DNA from 4 places in the Lawsonibacter sp. OA9 genome. Region 4 is predicted to be linked to each of the others. Evidence: a T-box and tRNA genes for the amino acid it is inferred to sense, from the RefSeq annotation. Region 4 holds a T-box; the other regions hold tRNA genes.
What was found. A T-box is a leader RNA that pairs with one kind of tRNA and senses whether it is charged. The one in region 4 lies ahead of ileS (isoleucine--tRNA ligase), so its partner is inferred to be a tRNA-Ile.
Positions count from the first base shown of each region.

Region 1: it has a tRNA-Ile gene. The T-box ahead of ileS (isoleucine--tRNA ligase) is inferred to sense a tRNA for this amino acid. The anticodon was not compared.
Region 2: it has a tRNA-Ile gene. The T-box ahead of ileS (isoleucine--tRNA ligase) is inferred to sense a tRNA for this amino acid. The anticodon was not compared.
Region 3: it has a tRNA-Ile gene. The T-box ahead of ileS (isoleucine--tRNA ligase) is inferred to sense a tRNA for this amino acid. The anticodon was not compared.

Region 1 is NZ_JAKNTI010000022.1:2,648,518-2,650,713, forward strand. It holds rRNA gene MCG44_RS14050 (23S ribosomal RNA) at 1-443, opposite strand, end outside; tRNA gene MCG44_RS14055 (tRNA-Ala) at 701-776, opposite strand; tRNA gene MCG44_RS14060 (tRNA-Ile) at 802-878, opposite strand; rRNA gene MCG44_RS14065 (16S ribosomal RNA) at 1,002-2,196, opposite strand, start outside.
Region 2 is NZ_JAKNTI010000022.1:2,342,981-2,345,176, reverse strand. It holds rRNA gene MCG44_RS12610 (16S ribosomal RNA) at 1-930, shown strand, start outside; tRNA gene MCG44_RS12605 (tRNA-Ile) at 1,054-1,130, shown strand; tRNA gene MCG44_RS12600 (tRNA-Ala) at 1,156-1,231, shown strand; rRNA gene MCG44_RS12595 (23S ribosomal RNA) at 1,489-2,196, shown strand, end outside.
Region 3 is NZ_JAKNTI010000028.1:3,713-5,908, forward strand. It holds rRNA gene MCG44_RS14690 (16S ribosomal RNA) at 1-630, shown strand, start outside; rRNA gene rrf (5S ribosomal RNA) at 920-1,037, shown strand; tRNA gene MCG44_RS14700 (tRNA-Ile) at 1,131-1,204, shown strand; tRNA gene MCG44_RS14705 (tRNA-Ala) at 1,362-1,434, shown strand; partial or broken rRNA gene MCG44_RS14710 (23S ribosomal RNA) at 1,734-2,196, shown strand, end outside.
Region 4 is NZ_JAKNTI010000022.1:22,198-24,393, forward strand. It holds gene ileS (isoleucine--tRNA ligase) at 1-1,282, opposite strand, end outside; T-box leader at 1,605-1,854, opposite strand; gene glf (UDP-galactopyranose mutase) at 2,035-2,196, shown strand, end outside.

The sequences.
Region 1 (2,196 bases), 2.6 Mb from region 4:
CCCAGTTTCCCACAGGGTTTCACGTGTCCTGCGGTACTCTGGATCCTGACTAAATCGACTCAGCTTTCGCTTACGGGACTATCACCCGCTGTGGTCGGCCTTCCCATACCGTTCAGCTAGCCTATCAATCCGTTGTGTCAGTCCACAACCCCGAAGGATAAATCCTTCGGTTTGCCCTCTTCCGCGTTCGCTCGCCACTACTTGCGGAATCTCTGTTGATTTCTCTTCCTCGCCCTACTTAGATGTTTCAGTTCAGGCGGTTCCCCGCCTACGCCTATTTGATTCAACGCAGGCTGACAGAGTATTGCTCTGCCGGGTTTCCCCATTCGGAAATCCTGGGATCGAAGCTTATGTGCAGCTCCCCCAGGCTTATCGCAGCTTGTCACGTCCTTCTTCGGCTCTTGATGCCAAGGCATTCCCCTTGCGCTCTTATTAGCTTGACCTTCGTAGAACAACCTTTTCAAGCTGTTCTCTTGGTTCTATAAGAATTATGCAGGCCTCAGATTCAGTTTCATTGTAGTATTTGTTACCCTTTTAATTCCTTAAAAAGTCCACAAATTTTACTTTGTTACCTCTCTGTTGCTTGCTCGCAATTTCTTGCTTGCTTCACTGTTCAGTTTTCAAGGTGCAGTTCTCCGACCCTTTTCAAGGTCAGATCGAAATGCTCACCCTCTTGGGTAAACACTTCGATTTGATCTTGTGGTGGAGGTTATCGGACTCGAACCGGTGACCCCCTGCTTGCAAAGCAGGTGCTCTACCAACTGAGCTAAACCCCCTTATCCGGGTGCCCTCAGCTTTTGGTGGTGGGCCCAAGTGGACTCGAACCACCGACCTCACGATTATCAGTCGTGCGCTCTAGCCAGCTGAGCTATGGGCCCGTGAGCCCCCACCGCTCCCCTTACGGCGTGCGCCCTCTAAATTAAACAACGTGACCCCTACTTTGCACAGACGTCTGACCTTAGGACGTTACAAAAACCTATCGGCTTTTGAACTCTCCTTAGAAAGGAGGTGATCCAGCCGCACCTTCCGATACGGCTACCTTGTTACGACTTCACCCCAATTATCGAACCCACCTTCGGCCGCGCCCCCCTTGCGGTTAGGCTACGGACTTCGGGTGTTCCCGACTCTCATGGTGTGACGGGCGGTGTGTACAAGGCCCGGGAACGTATTCACCGCGGCATGCTGATCCGCGATTACTAGCGATTCCAACTTCATACAGGCGAGTTGCAGCCTGCAATCCGAACTGGGATGGCTTTTAGGGGTTTGCTCCACCTCGCGGTCTTGCTTCCCTCTGTTGACCACCATTGTAGTACGTGTGTGGCCCAGGACATAAGGGGCATGATGATTTGACGTCGTCCCCACCTTCCTCCGTTTTGTCAACGGCAGTCTCGCTAGAGTGCTCTTGCGTAGCAACTAACAATAAGGGTTGCGCTCGTTGCGGGACTTAACCCAACATCTCACGACACGAGCTGACGACAACCATGCACCACCTGTCACCGGTGCTTCCGAAGAAGAAGGTGTATCTCTACACCGGTCACCGGGATGTCAAGCCCTGGTAAGGTTCTTCGCGTTGCTTCGAATTAAACCACATACTCCACCGCTTGTGCGGGCCCCCGTCAATTCCTTTGAGTTTCAACCTTGCGATCGTACTCCCCAGGTGGGATACTTATTGTGTTAACTGCGGCACGGAGGGGGTCAGACCCCCCACACCTAGTATCCATCGTTTACAGCGTGGACTACCAGGGTATCTAATCCTGTTTGCTCCCCACGCTTTCGCGCCTCAGCGTCAGTTGCTGTCCAGCAGACCGCCTTCGCCACTGGTGTTCCTCCTAATATCTACGCATTTCACCGCTACACTAGGAATTCCGTCTGCCTCTCCAGTACTCAAGAACTACAGTTTCAAATGCAGGCCACAGGTTGAGCCCATGGTTTTCACATCTGACTTGCAGTCCCGCCTACACGCCCTTTACACCCAGTAAATCCGGATAACGCTCGCCACCTACGTATTACCGCGGCTGCTGGCACGTAGTTAGCCGTGGCTTATTCCTCAGGTACCGTCACTTGCTTCGTCCCTGAGAAAAGAAGTTTACAACCCGAAAGCCTTCTTCCTTCACGCGGCGTTGCTGGGTCAGGCTTGCGCCCATTGCCCAATATTCCCCACTGCTGCCTCCCGTAGGAGTCTGGGCCGTGTCTCAG
Region 2 (2,196 bases), 2.3 Mb from region 4:
AACCATGGGCTCAACCTGTGGCCTGCATTTGAAACTGTAGTTCTTGAGTACTGGAGAGGCAGACGGAATTCCTAGTGTAGCGGTGAAATGCGTAGATATTAGGAGGAACACCAGTGGCGAAGGCGGTCTGCTGGACAGCAACTGACGCTGAGGCGCGAAAGCGTGGGGAGCAAACAGGATTAGATACCCTGGTAGTCCACGCTGTAAACGATGGATACTAGGTGTGGGGGGTCTGACCCCCTCCGTGCCGCAGTTAACACAATAAGTATCCCACCTGGGGAGTACGATCGCAAGGTTGAAACTCAAAGGAATTGACGGGGGCCCGCACAAGCGGTGGAGTATGTGGTTTAATTCGAAGCAACGCGAAGAACCTTACCAGGGCTTGACATCCCGGTGACCGGTGTAGAGATACACCTTCTTCTTCGGAAGCACCGGTGACAGGTGGTGCATGGTTGTCGTCAGCTCGTGTCGTGAGATGTTGGGTTAAGTCCCGCAACGAGCGCAACCCTTATTGTTAGTTGCTACGCAAGAGCACTCTAGCGAGACTGCCGTTGACAAAACGGAGGAAGGTGGGGACGACGTCAAATCATCATGCCCCTTATGTCCTGGGCCACACACGTACTACAATGGTGGTCAACAGAGGGAAGCAAGACCGCGAGGTGGAGCAAACCCCTAAAAGCCATCCCAGTTCGGATTGCAGGCTGCAACTCGCCTGTATGAAGTTGGAATCGCTAGTAATCGCGGATCAGCATGCCGCGGTGAATACGTTCCCGGGCCTTGTACACACCGCCCGTCACACCATGAGAGTCGGGAACACCCGAAGTCCGTAGCCTAACCGCAAGGGGGGCGCGGCCGAAGGTGGGTTCGATAATTGGGGTGAAGTCGTAACAAGGTAGCCGTATCGGAAGGTGCGGCTGGATCACCTCCTTTCTAAGGAGAGTTCAAAAGCCGATAGGTTTTTGTAACGTCCTAAGGTCAGACGTCTGTGCAAAGTAGGGGTCACGTTGTTTAATTTAGAGGGCGCACGCCGTAAGGGGAGCGGTGGGGGCTCACGGGCCCATAGCTCAGCTGGCTAGAGCGCACGACTGATAATCGTGAGGTCGGTGGTTCGAGTCCACTTGGGCCCACCACCAAAAGCTGAGGGCACCCGGATAAGGGGGTTTAGCTCAGTTGGTAGAGCACCTGCTTTGCAAGCAGGGGGTCACCGGTTCGAGTCCGATAACCTCCACCACAAGATCAAATCGAAGTGTTTACCCAAGAGGGTGAGCATTTCGATCTGACCTTGAAAAGGGTCGGAGAACTGCACCTTGAAAACTGAACAGTGAAGCAAGCAAGAAATTGCGAGCAAGCAACAGAGAGGTAACAAAGTAAAATTTGTGGGCTTTTTAAGGAATTAAAAGGGTAACAAATACTACAATGAAACTGAATCTGAGGCCTGCATAATTCTTATAGAACCAAGAGAACAGCTTGAAAAGGTTGTTCTACGAAGGTCAAGCTAATAAGAGCGCAAGGGGAATGCCTTGGCATCAAGAGCCGAAGAAGGACGTGACAAGCTGCGATAAGCCTGGGGGAGCTGCACATAAGCTTCGATCCCAGGATTTCCGAATGGGGAAACCCGGCAGAGCAATACTCTGTCAGCCTGCGTTGAATCAAATAGGCGTAGGCGGGGAACCGCCTGAACTGAAACATCTAAGTAGGGCGAGGAAGAGAAATCAACAGAGATTCCGCAAGTAGTGGCGAGCGAACGCGGAAGAGGGCAAACCGAAGGATTTATCCTTCGGGGTTGTGGACTGACACAACGGATTGATAGGCTAGCTGAACGGTATGGGAAGGCCGACCACAGCGGGTGATAGTCCCGTAAGCGAAAGCTGAGTCGATTTAGTCAGGATCCAGAGTACCGCAGGACACGTGAAACCCTGTGGGAAACTGGGGGGACCACCCTCCAACCCTAAATACTACTTGATGACCGATAGAGGAGCAGTACCGTGAGGGAAAGGTGAAAAGGACCCCGGGAGGGGAGTGAAAGAGAACCTGAAACCTTGTGCTTACAAGCACTCAAAGCACGTTAAAGTGTGATGAGGTACTTTTTGTAGAACGGTCCGGCGAGTTATTGTACGTGGCAAGCTTAAGGTGTTCAGCACCGGAGGCGAAGCGAGAGCGAGTCTGAATAGGGCGTATAAAGTCGCGTGCAATAGA
Region 3 (2,196 bases), on a different contig from region 4:
AAGGAATTGACGGGGACCCGCACAAGCGGTGGAGCATGTGGTTTAATTCGAAGCAACGCGAAGAACCTTACCAAGTCTTGACATCTAACTGACCGGTCCGTAACGGGGCCTTCCCTACGGGGCAGTTAAGACAGGTGGTGCATGGTTGTCGTCAGCTCGTGTCGTGAGATGTTGGGTTAAGTCCCGCAACGAGCGCAACCCTTATCCTTAGTAGCCAGCAAGTGAAGTTGGGCACTCTAGGGAGACTGCCAGGGATAACCTGGAGGAAGGTGGGGATGACGTCAAATCATCATGCCCCTTATGATTTGGGCTACACACGTGCTACAATGGCGTAAACAAAGGGAAGCGATCACGCGAGTGTCAGCAAATCCCAAAAATAACGTCTCAGTTCGGATTGTAGTCTGCAACTCGACTACATGAAGCTGGAATCGCTAGTAATCGCGAATCAGAATGTCGCGGTGAATACGTTCCCGGGTCTTGTACACACCGCCCGTCACACCATGGGAGTCGGATATGCCCGAAGCCTGTGACCCAACCGTAAGGAGGGAGCAGTCGAAGGTGGAGCCGATAACTGGGGTGAAGTCGTAACAAGGTAGCCGTATCGGAAGGTGCGGCTGGATCACCTCCTTTCTAAGGAAGAAGAAGTAGGCATTGAGCATTTGATGAGAACGAGCCGGAAGGCGAAGGTCGAATCTAGTGCGAAAGCCCGCCTGGACACTTAGCGAATGCGAGCGAAAGCGAAGCATAAGGTTAGTGACCACGGTGAAGAGATGTGTTTTACTGTTGAGTTATCGAAGAGATAACGCACTGGTGAGGAAAAAAAGAGCAGCTTACTACACAACGTAAGCAGAAGAAGTTCCACTGACGTAGAACAGCTTTCACACTAAGCTCGGAAGGGCCTCGCTAAGTGTTCAATGTTTCTGGTGGCGATGCGCTTAGGGGAAACACCCGTACCCATCCCGAACACGATGGTTAAGACTTAAGCGGCCGATGGTACTGCACTGGTGACGGTGTGGGAGAGTAGGTGGCTGCCAGACCATAAAAAAGTTAATGAATCCGAGCGAGAGCGAAGGATGAATTTAGTTTTTCAGGTCGTTCGCAAAACGAAGTGAAGCGAACTTCCGAAAAAAGGGCTTATAGCTCAGCTGGTTAGAGCGCACGCCTGATAAGCGTGAGGTCGGTGGTTCGAGTCCACTTAAGCCCATTAAGTGGAAACTTCTCGGTAGAGGAGGAAAGGCCCACTTAAGCCCATTAAGTGGAAACTTCTCAATAGAGGAGGAAAGGCCCACTTAAGCCCATTAGGTGAAACTTCCTAAAACAGGAAAAATCCATTTGAAAAAGCAATAATAAATAAGACCCATGGGGGTGTAGCTCAGTTGGGAGAGCACCTGCCTTGCAAGCAGGGGGTCAAGGGTTCGAATCCCTCCATCTCCATTCGGTATGGAAACATACCGGAACAAAGCAGATGGAAGCAAGCTTCCATGTGTCTCCATCAGGAATCTGATTGTCGCAGTATGTACCTTGAAAACCGCATATACGAAAATATCTATATTGATAACATCTCTTATCAGCGAAGCTGATAAGCAAGAAACGTTAGAGATAGGAAAAGACATCCGAGGAACCACAGGCAGAGATGCATGTGGTGAATCAAACATTGTAAACGCAATGAAACGAAACGCTCGATGCGAAAGCATCGCAAGTACCGACTGTTCCAAACGCTATTGGAGCAGGAAGGTCAAACAAGAAAGAGCGCAGGGTGGATGCCTTGGCACTAAGAGCCGATGAAAGACGTGATAAGCTGCGAAAAGCTTCGGGGAGGAGCAAATATCCTACGATCCGGAGATCTCTGAATGGGGAAACCTGCATACCCAAACGGTATGTATCCATACGCCAATTCATAACGTATGGAGGGGAACCCGGGGAACTGAAACATCTAAGTACCCGGAGGAAAAGAAAGAAACATCGATTTCCAAAGTAGCGGCGAGCGAAATGGAAGGAGCCTAAACCAGCATGCGTGCATGCTGGGGTTACGGACTGCAGAAAGTGACTTCAATGCTAGTAGAATGGTTTTGGGAAAGCCAGCCAGAGAGGGTGAAAGCCCCGTATACGAAAGCAGGCGAGAGCGAGCAGGATCCAAAGTACCGCGAGACACGAGAAACCTTGCGGGAAGTCGGGGGGACCACCCCCCAAGGCTAA
Region 4 (2,196 bases):
CCTGCTCCTTGAAGGCGTCTACAGAGCAGAACCACTGGGGGGTAGCCCGGAAAATGATGGGATTCTTGCAGCGCCAGCAGTGGGGGTAGGAGTGGACGATGTCCTCGCTGGCGAAGAGGGCGCCGCTCTCCTTCATATCGGCCAGAATGACGGGATTGGACTCCTCGGTCTTCATGCCGGCGTATTTTCCAGCGTAATCGGTGTGGCGGCCCCGGTCGTCCACGGGCACCACCATCTCGATTTTGTAGCGTTTGCAGGTCTCGTAGTCGTCTGCGCCAAAGCCGGGGGCGGTGTGAACACAGCCGGTGCCTGAGTCCATAGTGACATACTCGGCGGTGCAGAGCTGGCTGGTCTTGTCCAGGAAGGGATGCTGGGCCAGCATATACTCAAAGTCAGCGCCCTTGAACTGCTTGACGATCTCATAATTCTCAAAGCCGCCGATCTTCATCACCTTGGCGCACAGGGCCTCGGCCATAATATACATTTCGCCGTTGTCCGCCTTTACCAGCACATAGCTCTCCCGGGGGTGAACAGCGATGGCCAGGTTGCCAGGCAGGGTCCAGATGGTGGTGGTCCAGATCACAAAGTACATTTTGGACAGATCGCCGTACTGACTGAGCTTGCCCAGATCGTCCCTGACCTGGAATTTGACATATACGGTGGTACAGGGGTCGTCCTGATACTCAATCTCCGCTTCGGCCAGGGCGGTCTCATCCTTGGGGCACCAGTACACAGGCTTCAGGCCCTTATAGATGTAGCCTTTCTTGTACATCTCGCCAAAAACCTTGACCTCCTCTGCCTCGAAGCCGGGGTCCATTGTGAGGTAGGGGTTCTCCCAGTCCCCCACCACGCCCAGCCGCTTAAAGCCCTCCCGCTGGATATTCACATACTTCTGGGCGTAGTCGTGACAGGCGGTGCGGAATTCGGGGACGCTCATCTGCTTGCGGTTGAGTTTCTGCTCCTTGATGATAGCGGACTCGATGGGCATACCGTGGTTGTCCCAGCCGGGGATATAGGGGGTGTAGCGGCCCCGCATGGCCGCGGCCCGGACCATGAAGTCCTTGATGGACTTGTTCAGAGCGTGGCCCATATGCAGGTTGCCGTTGGAGAAGGGAGGGCCGTCATGAAGGGAGAACAGGGGCTTGCCCTCGTTCTTCTTCAGCAGCTCGTGATACAGGTCCAGCTTCTCCCAGCCCTCCAGCATACCGGGCTCCCGGGCGGGCAGTCCGGCCCGCATGGGGAAATCGGTCTTGGGCAGGTTGATGGTCTTGTTGTAGTCCATTGGTTTGCTTCCTCCTATTTCAGGTCTTTTTTAGACTTTTCTATCAGATTACATGGGAATGTGACTAAGCCGCAGTGCCGGCAGAGCATCGTATGGGGAAATTGGGGAAACGGGTCCCGGGTAAACATACTGGTGGTATCGTCACCGTGGGGCCCCAGCTCCACCACGTCCGTCGGACCGCGGAAAAACCGTAATTCCTGTTGAGTCCAGAAGGGGTATTTTTAGGTGTGCATCGTCCCCTCCTCCATAGGGCGTCCACATTGGGGGCAGTTCATAGAAGCCGCTCCTTTCAAAAAAGAAAACGCCTCTGTCCCCCGAAAGAGACAAAGGCGAAACATCCTCTGCGGTACCACTCTTCTTGCCGCGGGAAAAGACCACGGCCACTCAAGCCTGCCTGGTAACGGGGGCGTCCGGAGGCGCTTACTGTCAGGGAAGCCTGATCTCACAGCGCTTCCCGGTTCGGCCCTCTGCTCCAAGGTGATTTTCCCCTCCCCCTCCTGTCCGCCTCGCACCGGACCGGCGGCTCTCTGTACCATTCAGGGGTGGATACTCGTCCTTTTCATCGCGTGTTTCTATATGCAGTTGATATCTTATCTGCTTTTTCGGGGAATGTCAAGGGGGATGGAACAGCATATTACGCTTATTTTATCCAATCTTCAAGGAATTTTAATTTCCTTTTCCGGGAAAGTGTGATATGATACAAAGGAACATCTATAACGGCCAGCAGGCCGGAAAACGAGGTGGGATCGAGCTTGGAGGAGAAATTTGACGTTCTGGCCGTGGGAGCGGGCTATGCCGGCGCCGTGGCCGCCCGCGCTTTGGCGGATCAGGGGAAACGGGTCCTGGTGCTGGAGCGGAGGGACCACATTGGCGGCAATGCCTATGACCGTCCGGACCAGGCGGGGGTGCTGATC